Regions from separate parts of the Hoeflea sp. IMCC20628 genome, predicted to be linked through region 2. Evidence: predicted binding sites of a transcription regulator. Region 2 holds the regulator's gene; each other region holds the start of a gene.
What was found. Region 2 encodes LexA, which represses DNA repair genes until DNA is damaged. Its sites were predicted from a motif close to TGTTCNNNNTGTGTTCNG; they were not measured.

Region 1 (5,058 bases), 210 kb from region 2:
GCCGGCGCCACTGCCGGCAGGCTTGCAGGCACCGTTACCAGCAAGCAGGAACGCAAGACCCGCACCGGCAACAAGATGGGCATCATCGCCTTTTCCGACAGCTCCGGTCAGTATGAGGCAGTGCTGTTTTCCGAAGGCCTGGCGCTCTACCGGGACCTGCTCGAACCCGGCAAGTCGATCGTCATCACCGTTACCGCCGAGGAACGGCCGGAAGGTGTCGGGCTCCGGATCCAGACTGCCGATTCGCTGGAAGACCGGGCGGCGCGCGGCCAGTCCGCACTGCGGGTCTATATGCGTGATTCAAAGCCGCTCAATTCTGTATCGACGCATCTGAAAACCCGTGGCGAGGGGCAGGTGTCATTTGTCATGATCAAGGATGATGGCCGCCGCGAAATCGAGGTGACGCTGTCGGACCGCTACAGGATCACGCCACAGATTGCCTCGGCGCTGAAGGCGGCGCCCGGCGTGCTGGATGTCGAACTGGTTTAAGCTGTGCGGTGGCTTAAATACGTTATTTCAAGGCGCTGTTGCTAATGGACAACCGCCATGGTGGCAATGGTTATGGCATTCAGTCCCATGCCCCACAGCACGGTCAGTGGAAACAGCGGTGACTTCTGGCGTTGAATTGCATAGGCGAGCATCACCAGTGCCGCCGGCAGCCAGTCGAGCATATAGCGCTGGACATTGTACTGGGTGTAGCCGTTGGAGTGGTAAAACAGCATCACCGTGATCAGCCCCGCCACCAGTAGCCCGGAAAACACGGTGCGGCGGTTGATCGGAGTGAAAAACAGCATCGCCAACCATGGGCTCGCCACCAGGAATGCGGTGCCGAAACGGTCAATTCCTACCAGCTCCATGTTTCCCGGCCCCTCGAACCGCGCGTGAAATCCCTGCACCAGCGCATGGTAAAGATTGAAGGGCAAATAGCTCAGGCTCCACAATCCATGCGTGGCCAGCCGCTCTTTCAGAATGCCGGGTGGATAGTCGATATAGGCGTAGCCGCTATCGAACGGCGAGCCGAAGCGGGCCTGATTGTAGAGTAGATAAATTCCGATCGCCGCAACCACCGGTATCCCCAGTTTGATCGTCCGGTTGATCTTGTCCGGCATTGCCGACAACAGCGGCGCCTCGGTCCGCAGCGAAAAGATCAAAAGCAGCGGTACGTAGAAGATGCTCATCTGCCGGCTCAGAAAGGCACAGGATATAGCCACGCCTGCGCTTACCAGACGCCCGGCCAACGCCTCGTGAATGGCCAGACTGGTCATCAGGAATCCGATAGACTGGGCGAAGAACCAAATGCCGTCACCACGAATGGTGACAAAGAGCAGGGGGCTGGAAAAGCCGACCGCCATAATCAGCCAGATCCATGCCGGATACCTCACTCCCAACAGCCGGAAGACACGGATCCATATCAACAGTGACAACAGGAAACAGAGTATTGTCAGAGGGATGAAGCCGAAAGTTGATGCTCCGCCGATGGCAGCCAGCGGCATCGCGGCAAAGCCGGGGAATGGCGGAAACACCACATAGGTCCGGCCATTGAAACTGGCGCAATCGAGATCGAAGCAGGTTTCAACCCACAGTCGGCCGTTCAAAAATGCATCGGCGACCAGAGCCGCGGAATTCTTTCCGCCAACTTCGGTCAGTGCGGCATAGACGAGTGCCGCCAGAAGCAGTCCGGCAATCAAAACGCCGGCTGGCAATAGCAGCCGCTCGCGCAAGGAAGAAGAAGGTGTCAAGATTCAGGATGCTCCCACGTCTTTGCCAACCCCGCTGATTGGCGCAGTCTTGATCATGCCAAAACTCCGCGGCCAACTGAACCAGAAGTGGGTTCAGTCCTCCTCCGCCTGCCGAAGCTTGCGTGATGTCCCGAATGTATATCCTGTTTCGACTATGTTTTGGCCGAATTTTTGTCGCACCTTGTCGATAGCGCTTTCTGCCACTGCTCGCCGCGCCGCTGCCGGGTCGACCAGGTCGGGCGGATCGGCGCGCGCCGCGTCGGTGAGGTCGGTAACGCCGATGCCGATCAGCCGGAACAGGTCCGGGCCAAGCTCGCGCTCCAGCAGATGCAGCCCGGTGCGGAAAATCCGGTCGGCCAGCATGGTCGGGTCCTCAAGCTTGAGGTTGCGCGTCCGGCTTTTGAAATCCGACGTCTTGAGCTTCAGCACCACGGTTTGTCCGGCGATCGCGGAGGCCTTGAGCCGGGCAGACACCTTTTCCGAGAGCCGCCTGAGCACCGGCACGAGGTCCTTGGCGTCCGACAGGTCGGAATTGAAGGTGGTTTCGGCTGAAACACTCTTGGCGCCCTCATTGAGATGAACTGTGCGCTCGTCCTCACCGCGGGCCAGATGATACAGCCGCTTGCCCATCACCCCGTAGCTGCGCATCAGCGCGGTTTCTTCCATCGTCTGCAACTGGCCGATGGTCCGGATGCCATCGCGCTCCAGCGTCGCCGCAAAGGCCTTGCCGACGCCCCAGATCATGGTCACCGGGCGCGGCTTGAGAAATTCAAGTGCCTCCTGTTTGCCAATGACGGAGAATCCGCGCGGCTTGTCGAGATCGGAGGCCACCTTGGCGAGGAACTTGCAGTAGGACAATCCGACCGACAGGCTGATGCCGATCTCGGCTTCAACGCGGGCGGCAAAGCGCGCCAGGGTGCGGGCAGGGGTGTCCTTGTGTAATCGCTCGGTTCCGGCAAGGTCCAGAAATGCCTCGTCGATGGAGATCGGCTGCACCAGGGGTGTCAGTTCTTCCATCAGCCGCCGGACATCGCGCCCGACGCGGACATATTTTTCCATGTCCGGCTTGATCACCACCGCATCGGGGCAGGCCTCGAGCGCCTTGAACATAGGCATGGCCGAACGCACGCCATGAATGCGGGCGATGTAGCAGCAGGTCGAGACCACGCCGCGTTGGCCGCCGCCGATGATCACCGGCTTGTCGGCAAGTTCCGGATTGTCGCGCTTTTCCACCGTTGCGTAAAACGCGTCGCAATCCACATGCGCCAGCGTCAGCGTGTCGATCTCGGCGTGGCGGATGATGCGTGGGCTGCCACAGGCATGGCACCGCCTTGCCTCCGCGCGGGCGGTGGCCAGGCAGTCACGGCAAAAGCCGGGAAGGGAAGACGCTGCGGACATGGTGAGAACAAATATTGAACATCGAGCAAATTCGCAATAGATTTCGACTCAGTGAATTGCCCCGTTTCGTTGAAAGCCAAAACCAATGAGCCTGACCATCCGTCCCGTCACGCCCGAACTGTGGCCGCACCTGGAGATCCTGTGCGTACTGCAGGGCGCCTGTCACGGCTGTTGGCACAACTATTTCAGTCAGCGATCTGTCCGAAATGGGCTTTGATCAGCGCTTCGGCGTGAGCCCAGTCAGTAGCGATGTCGACGCCGTCACCCGGATGCGGCGCCAGAGCCCGAAAAATGTCATTGGTCATCAGGTTGAGCAACAAGCTGTCGGGCACATGTTTGCGCACCGATTGCAGATTGGTGAAAATATCATCGACAAACACCACCGGCTGCGTTCGCGATCCATGCAGGGCCAGCACCGCAGGCCCCTTGGCCGATTCGGTGGCAATCATCGGATAGTCGAAGCCGTGTCGGGAGAGCAGCCGTCGGCGCACCGCGCGGTGACGCGGCGGCATCGCGGTCAGAAACACGATATCGGCATGCTCGGCCAGGCGCGAAAGGCTGTCGGCTGCGGCATTGACCGGCGTCTGCCACTCATCTTGGCTGGTGAAGAAGGCCTCCAGCAGCGCAGCCACCTTGTCTTCACGGGTTTCCACCCCATCTGCAAGGCTGAAAACATTGCCATTGAGGCGAAACGATGTGGGGCGCAGCTCAAAGCCGTTGTCGACCAGAAAAGCCTGGAATGGCGTGAGGAACTCGAGCACCACCTCGTCGATGTCGCACACAACCAGCGGGCGGTCGGTCAAGACCAGATCATCATGCTCGGCGTCGGGGATCAGCATCATCCTGCTTCTCCTGCGCCGCCGAGAGCATGGAATGCGCGGGCAACAGTCTCAGGCTTGGTGTCGGTGGCGGCACAGAAATCCATCAAGGTCGGTTCATGGTTCATCAGGAACCCGAGCACACCGGCGAGGAAACCCGGCTCCTTGGCTGCATCGCGCATATTGCTGGCCTCAAGTCCGGTCAAAGCCAGAAATCGGCCCATCAATTCGGGCTCGCCTGCAAGCCAAACCAGCACAGCAATCGCCGTGTCTTCTGCATCCGCCATCGCCTTCGCGCCTCTTCAGGGTGACATGAACCACATTCGAAGTGTCCGATTACCACTTTTTCAACCTAATGAAACTATGGTGACCGTGTTGACCGGATTTTCGGGTCGAAAACTCCGCAAACCGTACCGGCCAGAAACCGGTACTTCTGGCCACCGGCCGCCGGCAACAGCAGTATCAGGCGGGCAGTTGGCCAGGCCGGATCGGGGATGGGAACGGGTATGACAAAGCAAGTGATGATTGTTGAAGACAACGAACTCAACATGAAACTCTTCCGCGACCTGATTGAAGCGTCAGGTTACAAGACGATCCAGACCCGCAACGGCATGGAAGCGATGGACCTTGCGCGCCAGCACCGTCCGGATCTCATCCTGATGGATATTCAGTTGCCAGAAGTGTCCGGTCTGGAGGTCACCAAATGGCTCAAGCAGGACGACGACCTGCACATGATCCCGGTCATCGCTGTCACCGCATTTGCGATGAAGGGCGACGAGGAACGCATCCGTCAGGGCGGGTGCGAAGCCTATATTTCCAAGCCGATATCGGTTCCCAAATTCATTGAAACCATCAAGACGTACCTTGGCGATGCTTGAGGGTGGAGTAAGACCATGACCGCACGCATCCTGGTGGTTGATGACATTCCGGCAAATGTGAAGCTTCTCGAGGCTCGGCTTCTGGCCGAATATTTCGAAGTGCTGACCGCCGCCGATGGAATGACCGCATTGTCGATCTGCGACCAGACGCCGGTCGACCTCATCCTGCTCGACATCATGATGCCCGGAATTGATGGATTTGAAGTCTGCGAGCGGCTCAAGAAC
Region 2 (5,058 bases):
CGGCGACATGAAAAAGGGTGACGTCATCGGGGCGGCCAGAATTGCCGGGATCATGGCGGCCAAGCAGACCGCCAACCTCATTCCGCTGTGCCATCCGCTGGCGTTGACCAAGGTGAGCGTCGACATAAAGGCCGATGAGGCCCTGCCCGGCTTGCGGGTTCAGGCGCTGGCCAAGCTCACCGGCAAGACCGGTGTCGAGATGGAAGCGCTGACCGCCGTGTCGGTGACCTGCCTGACGATATATGACATGGCCAAGGCGGTTGACCGGGGCATGGAGATCGGCAGCATCCGGGTGCTGGCCAAATCCGGCGGCAAATCCGGCGACTGGACTGCGCAGACGAAGGGATAGTTCCAATGGCATTGATGCCGGTTGACGAAGCGCTCGCTCGGATACTCGAGACTGCGGCGCCTGCAAGCGAACCGGAGATGCTGCCGCTGGCAGAGGCATCCGGGCGGGTGCTTGCCCGTGACCTCAAGGCGTTGCGGACCCACCCTCCCTTCGCTGCCTCCGCCATGGACGGTTATGCAGTGCGGGCCAGCGAGGCGAGCGCCGGAGCCATTCTGACGTTGCAGGGCGAATCTGCTGCCGGTCATGGATTTGACGGCGCATTGGCCCCGGGATCTGTGATTCGCATCTTTACCGGCGCGCCGGTGCCCGAAGGCCCGGACGCCATCGTCATTCAGGAACATGCCGAAAGGCTCGAGGACGGATCCGTCCGGATCAACGAGGCGCCGGTCGCGGGCCGTTTCATCCGCGATGCAGGCAATGATTTCGAGACCGGCAAGATCGGCCTTGCAGCCGGACGGCTGCTCGATGCCGGCGCCATCACCTTTGCCGCAGCGATGAACCACGCATCGTTGCCTGTGACGCGCAAACCCCGGGTCGCCATTCTCGCCACCGGTGACGAATTGCGCCTGCCCGGCCAGGCGCTCGGCCCGGATCAGATCATCGCATCCAACACCTTTGGCGTCGCAGCCCTGGCGCGTGAGGCCGGGGCTGACATCATTGATCTGGGCATTGCGGCTGACCGCATGGAGGCGCTTGATTCGGCAATTGATTCGGCACTGGCGCAGGGCGCGGACGTGCTGGTGACCATTGGCGGTGCTTCGGTGGGCGATCATGACCTGGTACAAAAGGCGCTGACCGGGCGCGGCATGGCACTGGATTTCTGGCGTATCGCCATGCGCCCCGGCAAGCCGCTGATGTCGGGCAATCTCGGCCCTATGCGGGTGCTGGGCTTGCCTGGCAATCCGGCCTCAAGCCTGGTGTGCGCGCATCTGTTTCTCGAGCCGCTGGTGACCAGGCTTGGCGGCCGTCCGGATCCGGACCGGATGAAAAAAGCCATACTGACCAAGGACATGCCGGAGAATGACCAGCGTCAGGACTATATCCGAAGTGACCTTGCCACCGGACCGAATGGACAATTGACCGCAACTCCGGCGGCTCACCAGGATTCATCGCTGATCAAGGTGTTCGCAGACGCACGCTGCCTGATTATAAGGCCGCCTTTCGCATTACCTGCAAAAGCCGGTTCTACTTGCGACGTGCTCGTTTTGCGCCCCTGATGTTCTTTCATTGTTTCTTTAGCCCTTGCGGAACACATATGGAACATGCTAGCTGAGTTCTGGTTTTGTTTCACGCTCGACCAGCGAGCCGGCCACCGGGGTAAATCGACAATGTTGACGCGCAAACAGCACGAGCTTCTTCTCTTCATTCACGAACGGATGAAAGAAAGCGGCATCCCGCCTTCGTTCGACGAAATGAAGGATGCACTCAACCTGGCGTCCAAATCCGGCATTCACCGGCTGATCACGGCGCTGGAAGAACGCGGCTTCATCCGCCGGCTGCCAAACCGGGCGCGCGCGCTTGAGGTGATCAAACTGCCCGACAGCTACCAGGCCAATCTGCAGCCCCGGCGCGGCTTCTCGCCCAGCGTCATCGAGGGCAGCCTTGGCAAGACGCCGGAGCCAACCCGCCGCGCCACGGCCGCCAATGACGAGGCCTCGCAGGTGGCCGAAGTGCCGATGATGGGCCGGATTGCTGCCGGTGTTCCGATTTCGGCGATCCAGAACATCACCCACACCATCACCGTGCCGGTGGAGATGATCGGACCCGGTGATCACTACGCGCTCGAGGTCAAAGGCGATTCGATGATCGAGGCCGGGATTTTCGACGGCGACACCGTGGTGATCCGCAACGTGTCGACCGCAAGCCCCGGTGACATTGTCGTGGCCCTGGTCGATGACGAGGAAGCCACGCTGAAGCGGTTCCGCCGCAAGGGCGCCTCGATTGCGCTTGAAGCGGCCAACCCGGCCTATGAGACCCGCATTTTCGGTCCCGACCGGATCAAGGTGCAGGGCAAGCTTGTCGGCCTGATCCGGCGCTATCACTGACCCGATCTGCAAGCATGTGGCTGACCGGGCGATCCGGTCGGCCTGACGCCTTCAAGTTGTTGTGACGTCGCAACGGACACGGGTGAAGCGCAACTGGCCGATGCTATTGCATGTCGGCATCGCAAGACCGCTGCGCGCTCTCGCGCGACCCGCGGTGACTCCCCTTCAATCAGGCAGATCATAGCTTCGGGTTCGCCAGTCGTAATAGCGCTGGATCGTCCAGGGGCGGACGATACCTTGCAGCGCCGTCCTGATCCTGAATTCCGGCCTTTTCATTGTTTTCCCGACCCTGCCTCCACCCGACAGATCTTCTGACTGATCCTCTGCCGCGGCTGATGGCCTGGCCAGAATGGTGAGCGTCATAGCCCCGCTGCGGCGCAGGCTGCGCGAGGTGACGAGCACCGCGCCCGAGCGGCAGGTCCGCATATGGACAGGTATTGCCACCACCACGACGTCCGCCCGGTCGCAAGCTGCGCCGATCAGTGCCGCCTGATTGATGGCGATCAGCCTTGCCTGGTGATGCATGGCGGCGCAGATACCACGCCCGGCGCAATGGAACCGAGACGGGGCGCCTACGGCTGCGGCCAGCAAGCCATCGAGCAGTTTGACCTTTTCAACATCGTCAGCTGCGGCTTGAGGATAGTTCGCCGGCGGCAAATGCGGCGGCGACCGCAAGGCAGCCTGCCATTGCTCAAACACGAAAGCCGAAGGGCGCGCGGCATTGCTGGCCAAGGTCTCCGGCCCGACCAGCGCGACCAGCTTCCCATCCTCGCTGATCAGGATATCGGGACCCGGCCGTGCGAGCGGCGGCAGCGCCAAGGCGATACCCAGAGCGATCAAGACCGCACCCGACAGATGCAGCCAGCTTCTGAGAAACACAAGAAAGACAAGCCCGGCACCGGCAGTGGCGGTGGCGGCGAGCGGGATCTGGCCGACGGTGATATTGCCGCCAAGACTGTCGACATAATTGGCCATCGCGATGACACCTTCGATGCCACGTCCCATGAGTTGCAGCGGCATGGCATCAAGGCCGAACGGCATCAGCAACATCGCGGCCAGCCCCGCAGGCATCACCACCAAGGTCACCAGCGGCATTGCCAGCAGATTGGCCAGAAGCCCATGGCCGGCTACCCGGTGAAAATGGTGCGCGGAAAACAGCCCGGTGGCCACTCCCGCGACCAGCGAGGTGATGGCCAGGCCCAGCATGAGTCTGGCCAGAGCAACGAACCAGCGAACAGGCATCGACCCGCCAAGCAAGCCGGGCGCAGAGACCGGCCGGTCGCGGGCGCGGCCTGCAAAGACGGCATAGGCCGCTATCAGCGCGGCGGTGGCTGCAAATGACATCTGAAATCCTGGACCGACCACTGCGGACGGCGTCAGCACGATGATGACAATTGCCGAAAGGGCGACATTGCGCATGGTCAGCGCGCTGCGATCAGCCAGCACGGCAATCAGCATGACGGCCAGCATCACCCAGGCGCGCTGTGTCGCGACGCTGCCGCCGGAAATCAGCAGATAGGCCGTGGCCGTCAGCAGCGCGCCGATGGCTGCGATCTTCTTGACCGGGAACGCTTCAACCAGCGTTGGAAACAGCGCCAGGCCTTTTCTCAGTCCGATGTAGAGCGTGCCGGCGGCGAGCGCCATGTGCAGGCCGGAGATCGCCAGAATATGGGCCAGACCCGTGGCCCTGAGCGCATCCTGTGTCGCCTTGGAAATGCCGCGCCGGTCCGAGACAGCAAGGGCTGCCGCGACCCCGCCCGGATCGCCCGGCAGCACGGTGCGAATCCGCATCGAAATCTGTTCGCGTACCGTTCTCAACCGAAGCTTGAGGAGGTGCACCAGACCGGTTTGCCGCAGCGTCGGTGCGGCGGTCTCTGGTGTGCTGTAAAAAAAACCATGCGCCCCGATCCCGTCGACAAAGGCCTTGAATGCAAAATCATAACCGCCCGGCATCACCGGACCGGAGGGCGAGGACAGGCGCGCCCGGCCGGAAATCAAGGCTCCGACCGGCACCGGCTGGTGCGGTGCGCGCGCGACAACCCGGACCCGCGCCGGCGGACGGCGGATTTCCGGATCCGCTGTCGAAACCAGATCGATCAAATACCAGACCCTGCCCTGACCATCGAATTCACGTGCGTCAACCCGTCCGTCAATCCGGGTTGTCACATCCGAATCGAGCAGAACAGCGCCGCGCTGCTGCTCGATGCCCGCAGCAAGGGCACCGGCTAACAATGCCGCCAAAAATGTTGCGCAACGGGCTGCAGCAATGTGGTTTTGCCGCGACAGCGCTGCCAACAACAGCGCAATCAGCATCCCTGCCCCCACAATGAACAGGTCGGGATCAGTGGGGCTCATATAGAATAACCCGGCACCACCGCCCATGGCCACCGGCAGGAACAGAAACGCCAGTCCGCAATCGCGCTCACGGCTGGCAGCCTGCGAAAGTGCACCCCGGAGCCGCTGCGGGGCCGCCCTGACCGCCGAGCGTCCCAACGGGGTCAGGCGATGCGGCTCTGGCAGGGATACAAGCGCAGGGGCGGCATCGGCACGCATCTGCGCGGGGCGGAGCGGCCTGTCAGCCCCATCCATGTGGTGGTTCAGCCCCATGCGTGTTGCCTGCTTCATGCACGCCTCGCTTGAAGCATTCAAGACTACACCCGGCGC
Region 3 (5,058 bases), 1.8 Mb from region 2:
GCTGATGCGCTGACCCGGGAGATCCAGAAAACAATTCGGCTCAGCCATCCCGACGCCGATGATCTGGCTTTTCTCTACGGAACCATCCTCACCGATGGCCGCGATGCCTGGACGGACCAGCCGACCCGCAATGTTTGCGTCTTTGCCGATCGCCAGGTCGATCGCTCGCCCACCGGCTCCGGCGTTACCGCCCGGCTTGCCGCCATGCATGCCCGCGGCCAGATCGGCATCGGCCAGGAGCGGACATTTCAAAGCACCATCGGCAGCCGGTTTTCAGGCGCGGTGGCCTCGGTGACGAGCTGTGGCGCGCACGCCGCCATCACCGCGCGCGTCTCGGGCCGGGCGTTTTATTCCGGCAAGGCCGAGTTCACTGTCGAGGATGACGACCCGCTGGCTGCCGGATTTCTGGTGCGCTGAACCTGTCAATGGTTTTTACCGAAAAGAATTTCCACACCCTGATCCGGCCGAGGTATTATTTTGCGTCTGCGGTCAGCGCCGCTGAGCGCAATGACTGGCCTGGTTGCCGTGCCGCGTCTACAGTCACGGCAACCAACAAGGAGTTCTGTGATGTCCGAACATTCAGCTGAAACGCCCGGTCGCGGCCGGATCTACGATTCGATCATCGACACCGTCGGCAACACGCCGATTGTCCGGCTCTCCAAGCTGGCGGCGGCCGATGGCGTCAAAGCCGAGCTTCTGGCCAAGCTCGAATTTTTCAATCCGCTCGCCTCGGTCAAGGACCGGATCGGCGTCGCCATGATCGAGACGCTGGAAGCCGAAGGCCGGATTGCGCCGGGCAAGACCACATTGATCGAGCCGACATCGGGCAACACCGGCATCGCGCTGGCCTTCGCCGCCGCCGCCAAGGGCTACCGCTTGATCCTGACCATGCCGGAAACCATGTCGGTCGAACGCCGCAAAATGCTCGCCCTTCTCGGCGCTGAGTTGGTGTTGACCGAAGGCCCCAAGGGCATGAAGGGCGCCATCGCCAAGGCCGAAGAACTGCTCGGCGAAATCGCTGACTCGGTGATGCCGCAGCAATTCGAAAACGCTGCCAATCCGGAGATCCACCGCAAGACCACCGCAGAGGAAATCTGGAACGACACCAAGGGCGGCATCGATATTCTGGTCTCCGGCATCGGCACAGGCGGCACCATCACCGGCGTCGGCCAGGTGCTCAAAGTCAGGAAACCCGGGGTGCAGATCGTCGCCGTCGAACCGGCCGATTCCCCGGTGCTGTCGGGCGGCAATCCCGGACCGCACAAGATCCAGGGCATCGGCGCGGGGTTTGCCCCGGCTGTTCTTGATACCAAGATCTATGACGAGGTCGTCAAGGTGACCAATGACGATGCTTTCGAGATGGCCCGCCGGGTGGCGAAACTGGAAGGCCTTCCTGTCGGCATATCCTCAGGCGCAGCACTTGCTGCCGCCGTCAAGATTGGTCAGCGCAGCGAGAATTCAGGCAAACAGATCGTCGTCATCATCCCGTCCTTTGCTGAACGCTATCTCTCGACGGCATTGTTTGACGGTCTGGGCTGAGGCGCAATTCTGACGGCACTGGGATTAATCGCGCTTTCGTGTTGTGAGCGGGCGGCTGCATGGCGGGTTGCTCACCATTGTCAGTTTACGCTGCCTGCGACACCCGTTCTGCTGAAATCCGGTAGGAGATCGCCTCTGCGAGGTGGATCCGTCCGACCGTTTCGGCAGCGTCGAGGTCGGCCAGAGTCCGGGCCACCTTGAGAATGCGGCGATAGGCGCGGGCCGAAAACCGCATCTTTTCCGCCGCGTCGCTGAGCAGCGCCTGTCCGCCGGCATCGGGCTGGGCCACCTGTTCGACCAGCGATGTCGAGCATTGCGAATTGGTGCGGATATCGGGCCGGCCAAGCTCGCGGTAGCGGGTCTGCTGCATAGTCTGCGCCGCCGCGACACGGGCCGCCACGTCGGCGCTTTGCTCTGCCGGCTGCGGCCGGATCAGGTCTTGGGCAGTCACCGCAGGCACATCGATGCGGATATCGATCCGGTCCATCAGCGGACCGGAAATGCGGCCCTGATAATCCGCCTGGCAGCGTGGCCCGCGGGCGCAGGAATGTCCCGGTTCGCCGGCCATGCCGCAGCGGCACGGGTTCATCGCCGCGATCAGCTGAATATTGGCGGGGTAGCTGACCCGGTGATTGGCCCGGGCAATGACGCTCTCGCCGTTTTCCAGCGGCTGCCTCAGCGAATCGAGCACCTGCGGCGTGAACTCGGGGAACTCGTCGAGAAACAGGATGCCGTTGTGCGCCAGCGACACCTCGCCGGGCCGGGCGCGCAAGCCGCCGCCGACCATCGCCGCCATCGAGGCCGAATGATGCGGCGCGCGGAACGGCCGCCGGTCGGACAATTTGCCGCCCGCCAGTTGCCCGGCGATAGAATGGATCATCGAGACTTCGAGAAGTTCGGGCGGGGACAGTGGTGGCAGGATCGACGGCAATCGCGCTGCCAGCATCGATTTGCCGGACCCCGGAGGTCCAACCATGATCAGATTGTGCCCGCCGGCCGCAGCCACCTCGATCGCCCGCTTGGCGGTTTCCTGTCCCTTGATATCTGACAGGTCCGGCATGTTGGCGGGTGCTGCCCGCATTGCCGGCACCGGGCGTGAGAGCACTTGCGTGCCGCGGAAATGATTGGCGATGGCAATCAGCGAGCGGGGTGCCAGAATGTCGATCTCTTCGCCGGCCCAGGCCGCTTCCGGTCCGCTATCTGCCGGACAGATCAGGCCCTTGCCAAGCGCATTGGCGCCGATTGCCGCGGGCAGGGCGCCTGCGACGCTGGCGATGGTGCCATCAAGCGAGAGTTCACCCAGCACCACATAGCCGTCAAGCGCATCGCCGGGGATAGCACCCAGCGCTGCCATGAGTCCGAGCGCGATCGGCAAATCGAAATGCGACCCTTCCTTGGGCAGATCTGCAGGCGCCAGATTGACGGTGACTTTCTTGGCGGGCAGCGCCAGACCGGAGGCATGAAGTGCGGCCTGTACCCGCTCGCGGCTTTCGGCAACTGCCTTGTCGGGCAGCCCGACGATATGCATGTTGACCTTGCCCGGCGCGATCATCACCTGAACGTCGACCGGCACCGCTTCGATACCCTGGAATGAAACCGTGCTGACCCGCGCAACCATGCTCCTGCCCCTTCCAATCTGCGTGGCGGGCTTCAGTGCATGCCCGTCATGCGCAATCACGGCTGAAGTGAAACATGATATGCAGAATAAAACAAGAACAATAAGGAAACAATTACACCATTAAGGCGAGCATAGTTGTATCGAGTTGTGCGACAGGAACATTGCCGGGCACCCCCGCTCCTGTCATTTTTTCACCGCGACAGACGAGGATTGCCATGCCGTTGTTTGGCAGGACCACCAGAATGGCCTTTTTGGAAGACGGAGAGCATCTCTTCGTCATCGATCTCACCTACATGACGCCGCTTGAAAACTTCGATCCGCTGGTCGCGCCGCATTTTGCTTTCATCGAGCGCGTTTACGCATCAGGCCGGTTGCTGACGTCAGGCGCAAAAGTTCCGCGCACCGGTGGAGTCATCATTGCTCGCGGCCGGTCGATTGACGACATCGAAGTGTTGATCAAGGACGATCCCTTCCACTCAGCCGGAGTGGCGGATTACAAGATCACCGAATTCCGCCCCGGCAATGTGGCGGCCGCACTGAAGTGATCCGGCGTTCCGGGCTGCGTCCTGCTATGAGCGTTTGGATTCCACGGCATCCCAGAACAATGCCGCCACATCCGGTCCGCCAAAGTTCTTGATTTCGCGAAGGCCGGTCGGCGAGGTGACGTTGATCTCGGTCATCAGGTCGCCGATGATGTCGATGCCGACCAGGATGAAGCCGCGTTCCTTCAGCGAAGGGCCGATGCGGGCGCAGATTTCCTGCTCGCGCGGTGTTAGTTCGCTATGCTCGGCGCGGCCGCCCGCGTGCATGTTGGAGCGCGCATCCGTCTCCGCCGGCACTCGGTTGATCGCGCCGACGGGCTCGCCGTCAATCAGGATGATGCGCTTGTCTCCTGCCCGCACCGACGGCAGGTATTCCTGCGCGATGAACGGCTCGCGGTACATCTGGGCAAACATTTCCAGAAGCGAGGCGAGATTGCGGTCGTCGGGCTTGATGTGGAACACGCCGGCGCCGCCATTGCCGTAAAGCGGCTTGAGGATCATGTCGCCGACCTCGGCGCGGAAGGCGTTGATCGTCGCCGGGTCGCGGGAAATCAGGGTCTTTGGCATCAGGTCGGGAAATTCGGTGACGAAGATCTTCTCTGGCGAATTGCGCACCCAGGCCGGATCATTGACCACCAGTGTCCTGGGGTGAACCCGCTCCAGCAGATGCGTCGACGTGATGTAGGCCATGTCGAATGGCGGATCCTGCCGCAAGAGCACCACATCCATGTCGGCCAGATTGATCTTTTCCTGCGGCCCGAGGTCGAAATGGTCGCCCTCGACATCACGCAGGATCATCGGCTCTGCTACCGCCTCGATCTTGCCGTCGCGCATCGACAGCTGGTCCGGCGTGTAGTGAAACAGCTTATAGCCGCGGTTTTGTGCCTCCAGCGACATGGCGAAGGTGGAATCGCCGGCAATCTTGATCGAGCGCACATGGTCCATCTGAACCGCGACATTCTTGATCTTGCTCATGGATAGGGTGTCTCCGCCAATCTGATGGCTCTCACATAGGGCGTGGGTGGGGGGGATTGCAACGGGGGAGTGGCAGATTTGGAGATGGGACTTGGTCGCAGCGGGCGGGAAGCGGCCGTTAGAGCATCGCAGTCTCCACCAACAGATCGGGGCCCGAAGGCCCCGATTGTATTTCAGTCGTTTCGGCGTTGGCCGATCTTACTGCCAGCTCTTGACCAGTTCGTCGTAGTTGACAGTCATCGGCTGTTCTTTTTCGTTTTCGATCTTCAGCTGTGGAGCGAGGTTGCCCTTCGAGACGGCATCCGCGTTCCAGTATTCCAGATCGTGCTCTTCGGCGAGCTTGGGACCGATGTCGCCCTGAACGCCGGAGCGTTCGATGCGGGA
Region 4 (5,058 bases), 940 kb from region 2:
GGATTGAAGACACAATGAATGATGCTGCGCGAAAAATAGAGCCTATTCCGGCCAGAGCCGAGAAAAGCCCGTTGTTTCGCGAGGCTCCGTCCAACATCGAGGCCGAACAGGCGTTGCTCGGAGCCATGCTGGTCAACAATGACGCGTTTTACCGCGTTTCGGATTTCCTCAAGCCGACCCATTTCCAGGAACCGCTGCACAGCAAGATTTACGAGGTCGGCGGCGACATCATCCGCATGGGCAAGACCGCCAACCCGGTGACGATCAAGACCTTCCTGCCCGCCGACTCGAAAGTCGGCGACATGACCGTGGCACAATATCTCGCCCGTCTGGCGACTGAAGCCGTCACCATCATCAATGCCGAAGACTATGGCCGCGCCATCTATGACCTGGCGCAGCGCCGGGCGCTGATTTCGATCGGCGAGGACATGGTCAACATTGCCTATGACGCGCCGCTCGACATGCCGCCGGGCACCCAGATCGAAGATGCCGAACGCCGCCTGTTCGAGCTCGCCGAAACCGGCCGTTATGATGGAGGCTTCCAGTCCTTCAATGACGCCGTTTCAATGGCCATCGACATGGCCGGCGCCGCCTTTCAGCGCGATGGCGGACTGTCTGGCGTGTCAACCGGCATCTCGTCGCTCGATGAGCGCATGGGCGGCCTGCAGTCGTCCGACTTGATCGTGCTGGCCGGACGCCCGGGCATGGGCAAGACCTCGCTTGCCACCAACATCGCCTTCAACATCGCCCAGGCCTATGAGGGCGAGGTGCAGGCCGATGGTTCGATGAAGGCCAAGAATGGCGGCGTTGTCGGCTTCTATTCGCTGGAAATGTCGGCAGAACAGCTCGCCACCCGTATCATTTCCGAGCAGACCGAAATCTCGTCGTCGAAAATTCGCCGTGGTGAAATTTCCGAGGCCGATTTCGAAAAGCTCGTCGGCTGCTCGCAGATGATGCAGAAGATCCCGCTATTCATCGACCAGACCGGTGGTATCTCGATTGCGCAATTGTCGGCCCGCGCCCGCCGCCTCAAGCGCCAGCGCGGCCTTGACGTGCTGGTCATCGACTACATCCAGCTGATGACCGGTTCGGGCAAGTCGAGCGACAACCGGGTGCAGGAAATCACCCAGATCACCACCGGCCTGAAGGCGCTCGGCAAGGAACTCAATGTTCCCATCATCGCCCTGTCGCAGCTGTCGCGTCAGGTGGAAAGCCGCGAGGACAAGCGCCCGCAGCTCTCCGACTTGCGTGAATCGGGTTCGATCGAGCAGGACGCCGACGTGGTGCTGTTCGTGTTCCGCGAAGAATATTATGTCAAGAACGGCGAGCCACGCCGGGCGCAGGACGAGATTGCCGCCGACATCAAGACCCCGGAATACCTGGCCTGGGAAGAAAAGATGCTGAAGGTCAAAGGCACCGCCGACGTCATCATCGCCAAGCAGCGCCACGGACCGACCGGCACCGTGCAGTTGGGCTTCCAGGCGGAATTCACCCGCTTTGCCGATCTGGCAGACAATTCCTACAACCAGTTCACCCACGACGAATAGGTCCACGGTTTGACGACATCCGCGAGCGCCATTGACCACGCTTCCCTGTCCGCAGCGACAACGCGCCTGAGCGTTGATCTGACAGCACTTGCTGAAAACTGGCGGAAAATGCGTGACCTCTCCGGCAGCGCCCGTTGCGGCGCGGCGGTAAAGGCCAATGGCTATGGAACCGGCGCAGACCGGGTTGCGCCGAGACTGGCACGCGAGGGGTGCAGGGACTTCTTCGTCGCCGATGCCAATGAAGGTGCGGGCTTGCGGCCATTGCTGCCCGACGCCCGCATTTATGTTCTGAACGGCGTTTTTGAAGGTTCGTTTGCGCAGACACTGGCGCATGATCTCATTCCGATCATCAACTCGCCGGAACAGGCCGCCTTTTGGCTTGAGAACGCCGGCACCCGGGATTATGCGCTGCACATCGACACCGGCATGAACCGGCTTGGACTGACGCCCGAACAGGCCGCGGCCCATTCGCAAGGCAGCGCTCCATCCCCCTGTCTGGTGATGAGCCATTTTGCCTGTGCCGATGACCCGGCCCATCCGCTCAACGCACGGCAGATCAAACTGTTTGATGGCATCAGATCCTGTTTTCCCGGGATCGAGGCAAGCCTCGCCAATTCTGGCGGCATTTTCCTTGGCGCAGCCGTCCACCACGATCTGACACGGCCGGGCATTGCGCTTTATGGCGGCGAGCCGGTGTCAGGCGTGGCCAACCGTCTCCGTACCGTTGTCACCGCCGAGACCCGTGTGCTTGTCATCCGCGAGGCCAAGGCTGGCGAGACGGTGAGTTACGGCGGCGCACACAGCTGCACCCGCGACAGCCGGATCGCAGTCTGCGGCATAGGATACGCCGACGGCTTTCACCGCTCGGCATCCGGCTCGGGCGTTCCGCTGCGATCGGCCGTGCCACAGGGCGCCTGCGGCGCAATCAACGGCGTCCGCATCCCGGTGATTGGAAAGATCACCATGGACCTGACCATGTTCGACGTCACCGATCTGCCTGATGGCGCGATCAACCCGGGCGACTGGATTGAACTGCTCGGCCCGACCATTCCGCTGGAAGAAGCCGCCGATGCAGCAGGAACCATCAGCTACGAATTGCTGACCTCGCTGGGCAGACGTTACGCGCGCAGCTATCTGGGTTGAACCTTTTCGAACAGCGATGCTCGCCGACAAAACGGAACAAAGGGTGGACAAACCTTTCTCTTCCTGACAAACCGGCACCGATACAGCAACTTGGAAGGTAGCAACTCTTGGCCAAAGCCCGCGTTCAATTCGTCTGTCAGAGTTGCGGAACCGTGCATGCCCGCTGGGCCGGCAAATGCGACGGCTGCGGCGAATGGAATACCATTGTCGAGGACAGTCCGACAGCCGGCATTGGTGGTGGTCCGGGGACTGCAGCGCGCAAGGGCCGCCCGGTGGCGCTGGCGAGTCTGGCTGGCGAAATCGAGGAAGCGCCGCGCATCTCTACCCTGATCAATGAGCTCGACCGGGCCACCGGCGGCGGCTTTGTCCGCGGATCGGCGGTGCTGGTCGGCGGCGATCCCGGCATCGGCAAGTCGACGCTGCTGATGCAAGCGGCCTCTGCCCTGGCCCGTCAGGGCCACCGGGTGATCTATGTCTCGGGCGAGGAAGCCGTAGCCCAGGTGCGGCTTCGGGCGCAGCGGCTGGGTGCTGCCGATTCTGGCGTGCTTCTGGCCGCCGAAACCAATGTCGAAGACATCCTCGCCACATTGGCCGACGGCAAGCGCCCGGATTTTGTCATTATCGATTCGATCCAGACCCTGTGGAGCGATCTCGCCGGATCGGCGCCTGGCACCGTGACCCAGGTGCGCACCGGCGTGCACGCCATGGTGCGCTACGCCAAGCAGACCGGCGCTGCCATGGTTCTGGTCGGACACGTCACCAAGGACGGTCAGATCGCCGGCCCGCGCGTTGTTGAACACATGGTCGATGCGGTGCTTTATTTCGAAGGCGACCGCGGCCATCACTACCGGATTCTGCGCACGGTCAAGAATCGCTTCGGCGCCACCGATGAGATCGGCGTGTTCGAAATGTCCGACAAGGGATTGCGCGAGGTCGCCAACCCGTCGGAACTTTTCCTTGGCGAGCGCAACGCCAAATCACCGGGTGCTGCGGTTTTCGCCGGCATCGAGGGCACACGCCCGGTGCTGGTCGAAGTCCAGGCGCTGGTCGCACCGTCAAGCCTGGGGACGCCGCGGCGCGCCGTCATCGGCTGGGATTCCTCCCGCCTGGCGATGATCCTCGCCGTGCTTGAAGCCCATTGCGGCGTGCGGCTAGGCAGCCATGATGTCTACCTCAATATCGCCGGTGGTTACCGGATCACCGAACCGGCGGCCGATCTGGCTGTGGCCGCAGCCTTGGTTTCCTCGCTTGCCGGGCTTGCCCTTCCCGCCGATTGCGTCTATTTCGGCGAAGTCAGCCTGTCGGGAGCCATCCGGCCAGTGGCGCAAACAGGTTTACGGCTGAAGGAAGCCGAAAAACTGGGCTTCGCCAACGCAGTGTTGCCATCGGGATCAGCCGATCTGCCTTCCAAATCGGGCGCAGGTCTGGCACTGATGGAAACACTGGCGGATTTGGTGGCGCGCATTGCCGGTTCGAAAGCGGCACAGCTGACCGAAGGTGACGAGGACGAAAACTGAATTCAGCCCATCCTTACGCCCGAATCGGCGATGGCGGGCAGCGACTGAACGGAACGCGATTTCATGCCTATTACCCTTCTTGACGCCATCCTGCTTGTTATCACGCTGTTTTCGGCGGTGCTTGCGATGGTTCGTGGATTTTCACGCGAGGTTCTGGCCGTCGCTTCCTGGATCGCTGCGGCTGCGGCTGCATTTTTCCTCTATCCGATCCTGACCCCATTTGCGCTGAATTACACCTCGTCCGACAAGATCGCCATGATCGGGTCTGCGGCGGTTGTGTTTCTGGTCGCGCTGATCATCGTGTCCTACATCACCATGCGGATTGCAGATTTCATTATCGACAGCCGAATCGGTGCGCTTGACCGGACCCTCGGTTTTGTCTTTGGCGCCGCCCGCGGCGTTTTGCTGGTGGTCGTCGCAATGTTGTTTTTCAATTGGCTCGTTGCCGCGCCGAAGCAGCCCGAATGGGTGGCGACAGCAAAATCGAAGCCGATGCTTGATTCACTTGGAACCAAGCTGATCAACATGCTGCCCGATGATGCGGACGCAACAATCCTTGAACGCCTGCGCGGCAGCGATGCGGAAGACCCCGCCACCGACGAGGCACCCGCTACCAGCGGATGAGTGATTCCGGTCGGGGATCAATCCGGCCGGTCTATAAAAAGGTCCGACACCGATGACAGACACTGGCGTGATACCTGTCGATAACGAAGCCGACTGTTTCCATGACGAATGCGGAGTGTTCGGAATTTTCGGCAAGCCCGAGGCCGCTGCCGTTGTGACACTCGGATTGCATGCACTTCAGCATCGCGGCCAGGAGGCCGCCGGCATCGTCTCTTTCGATGGCCAAC

Region 1: the regulator LexA is predicted to act here: its motif matches at 3,141-3,158, upstream of IMCC20628_RS11460 (DNA polymerase IV).
Region 3: the regulator LexA is predicted to act here: its motif matches at 3,240-3,257, upstream of IMCC20628_RS18850 (YifB family Mg chelatase-like AAA ATPase).
Region 4: the regulator LexA is predicted to act here: its motif matches at 2,723-2,740, upstream of radA (DNA repair protein RadA).

Annotation. Positions count from the first base shown of each region.
Region 1 is NZ_CP011479.1:2,412,022-2,417,079, reverse strand. Features, by position in the region: gene dnaE (DNA polymerase III subunit alpha) at 1-489, shown strand, start outside; gene IMCC20628_RS11465 (hypothetical protein) at 531-1,739, opposite strand; gene IMCC20628_RS11460 (DNA polymerase IV) at 1,833-3,137, opposite strand; gene IMCC20628_RS11455 (hypothetical protein) at 3,323-3,979, opposite strand; gene IMCC20628_RS11450 (DUF3572 domain-containing protein) at 3,976-4,242, opposite strand; gene IMCC20628_RS11445 (response regulator) at 4,462-4,833, shown strand; gene IMCC20628_RS11440 (PleD family two-component system response regulator) at 4,849-5,058, shown strand, end outside.
Region 2 is NZ_CP011479.1:2,203,559-2,208,616, forward strand. Features, by position in the region: gene moaC (cyclic pyranopterin monophosphate synthase MoaC) at 1-349, shown strand, start outside; gene glp (gephyrin-like molybdotransferase Glp) at 355-1,566, shown strand; gene lexA (transcriptional repressor LexA) at 1,678-2,394, shown strand; gene IMCC20628_RS10425 (ComEC/Rec2 family competence protein) at 2,560-5,019, opposite strand.
Region 3 is NZ_CP011479.1:4,018,605-4,023,662, reverse strand. Features, by position in the region: gene IMCC20628_RS18860 (proline racemase family protein) at 1-417, shown strand, start outside; gene cysK (cysteine synthase A) at 568-1,539, shown strand; gene IMCC20628_RS18850 (YifB family Mg chelatase-like AAA ATPase) at 1,625-3,157, opposite strand; gene IMCC20628_RS18845 (YciI family protein) at 3,400-3,702, shown strand; gene gshB (glutathione synthase) at 3,727-4,674, opposite strand; gene IMCC20628_RS18835 (ABC transporter substrate-binding protein) at 4,873-5,058, opposite strand, start outside.
Region 4 is NZ_CP011479.1:1,267,160-1,272,217, reverse strand. Features, by position in the region: gene IMCC20628_RS05950 (replicative DNA helicase) at 15-1,547, shown strand; gene alr (alanine racemase) at 1,557-2,690, shown strand; gene radA (DNA repair protein RadA) at 2,798-4,207, shown strand; gene IMCC20628_RS05935 (CvpA family protein) at 4,271-4,831, shown strand; gene purF (amidophosphoribosyltransferase) at 4,884-5,058, shown strand, end outside.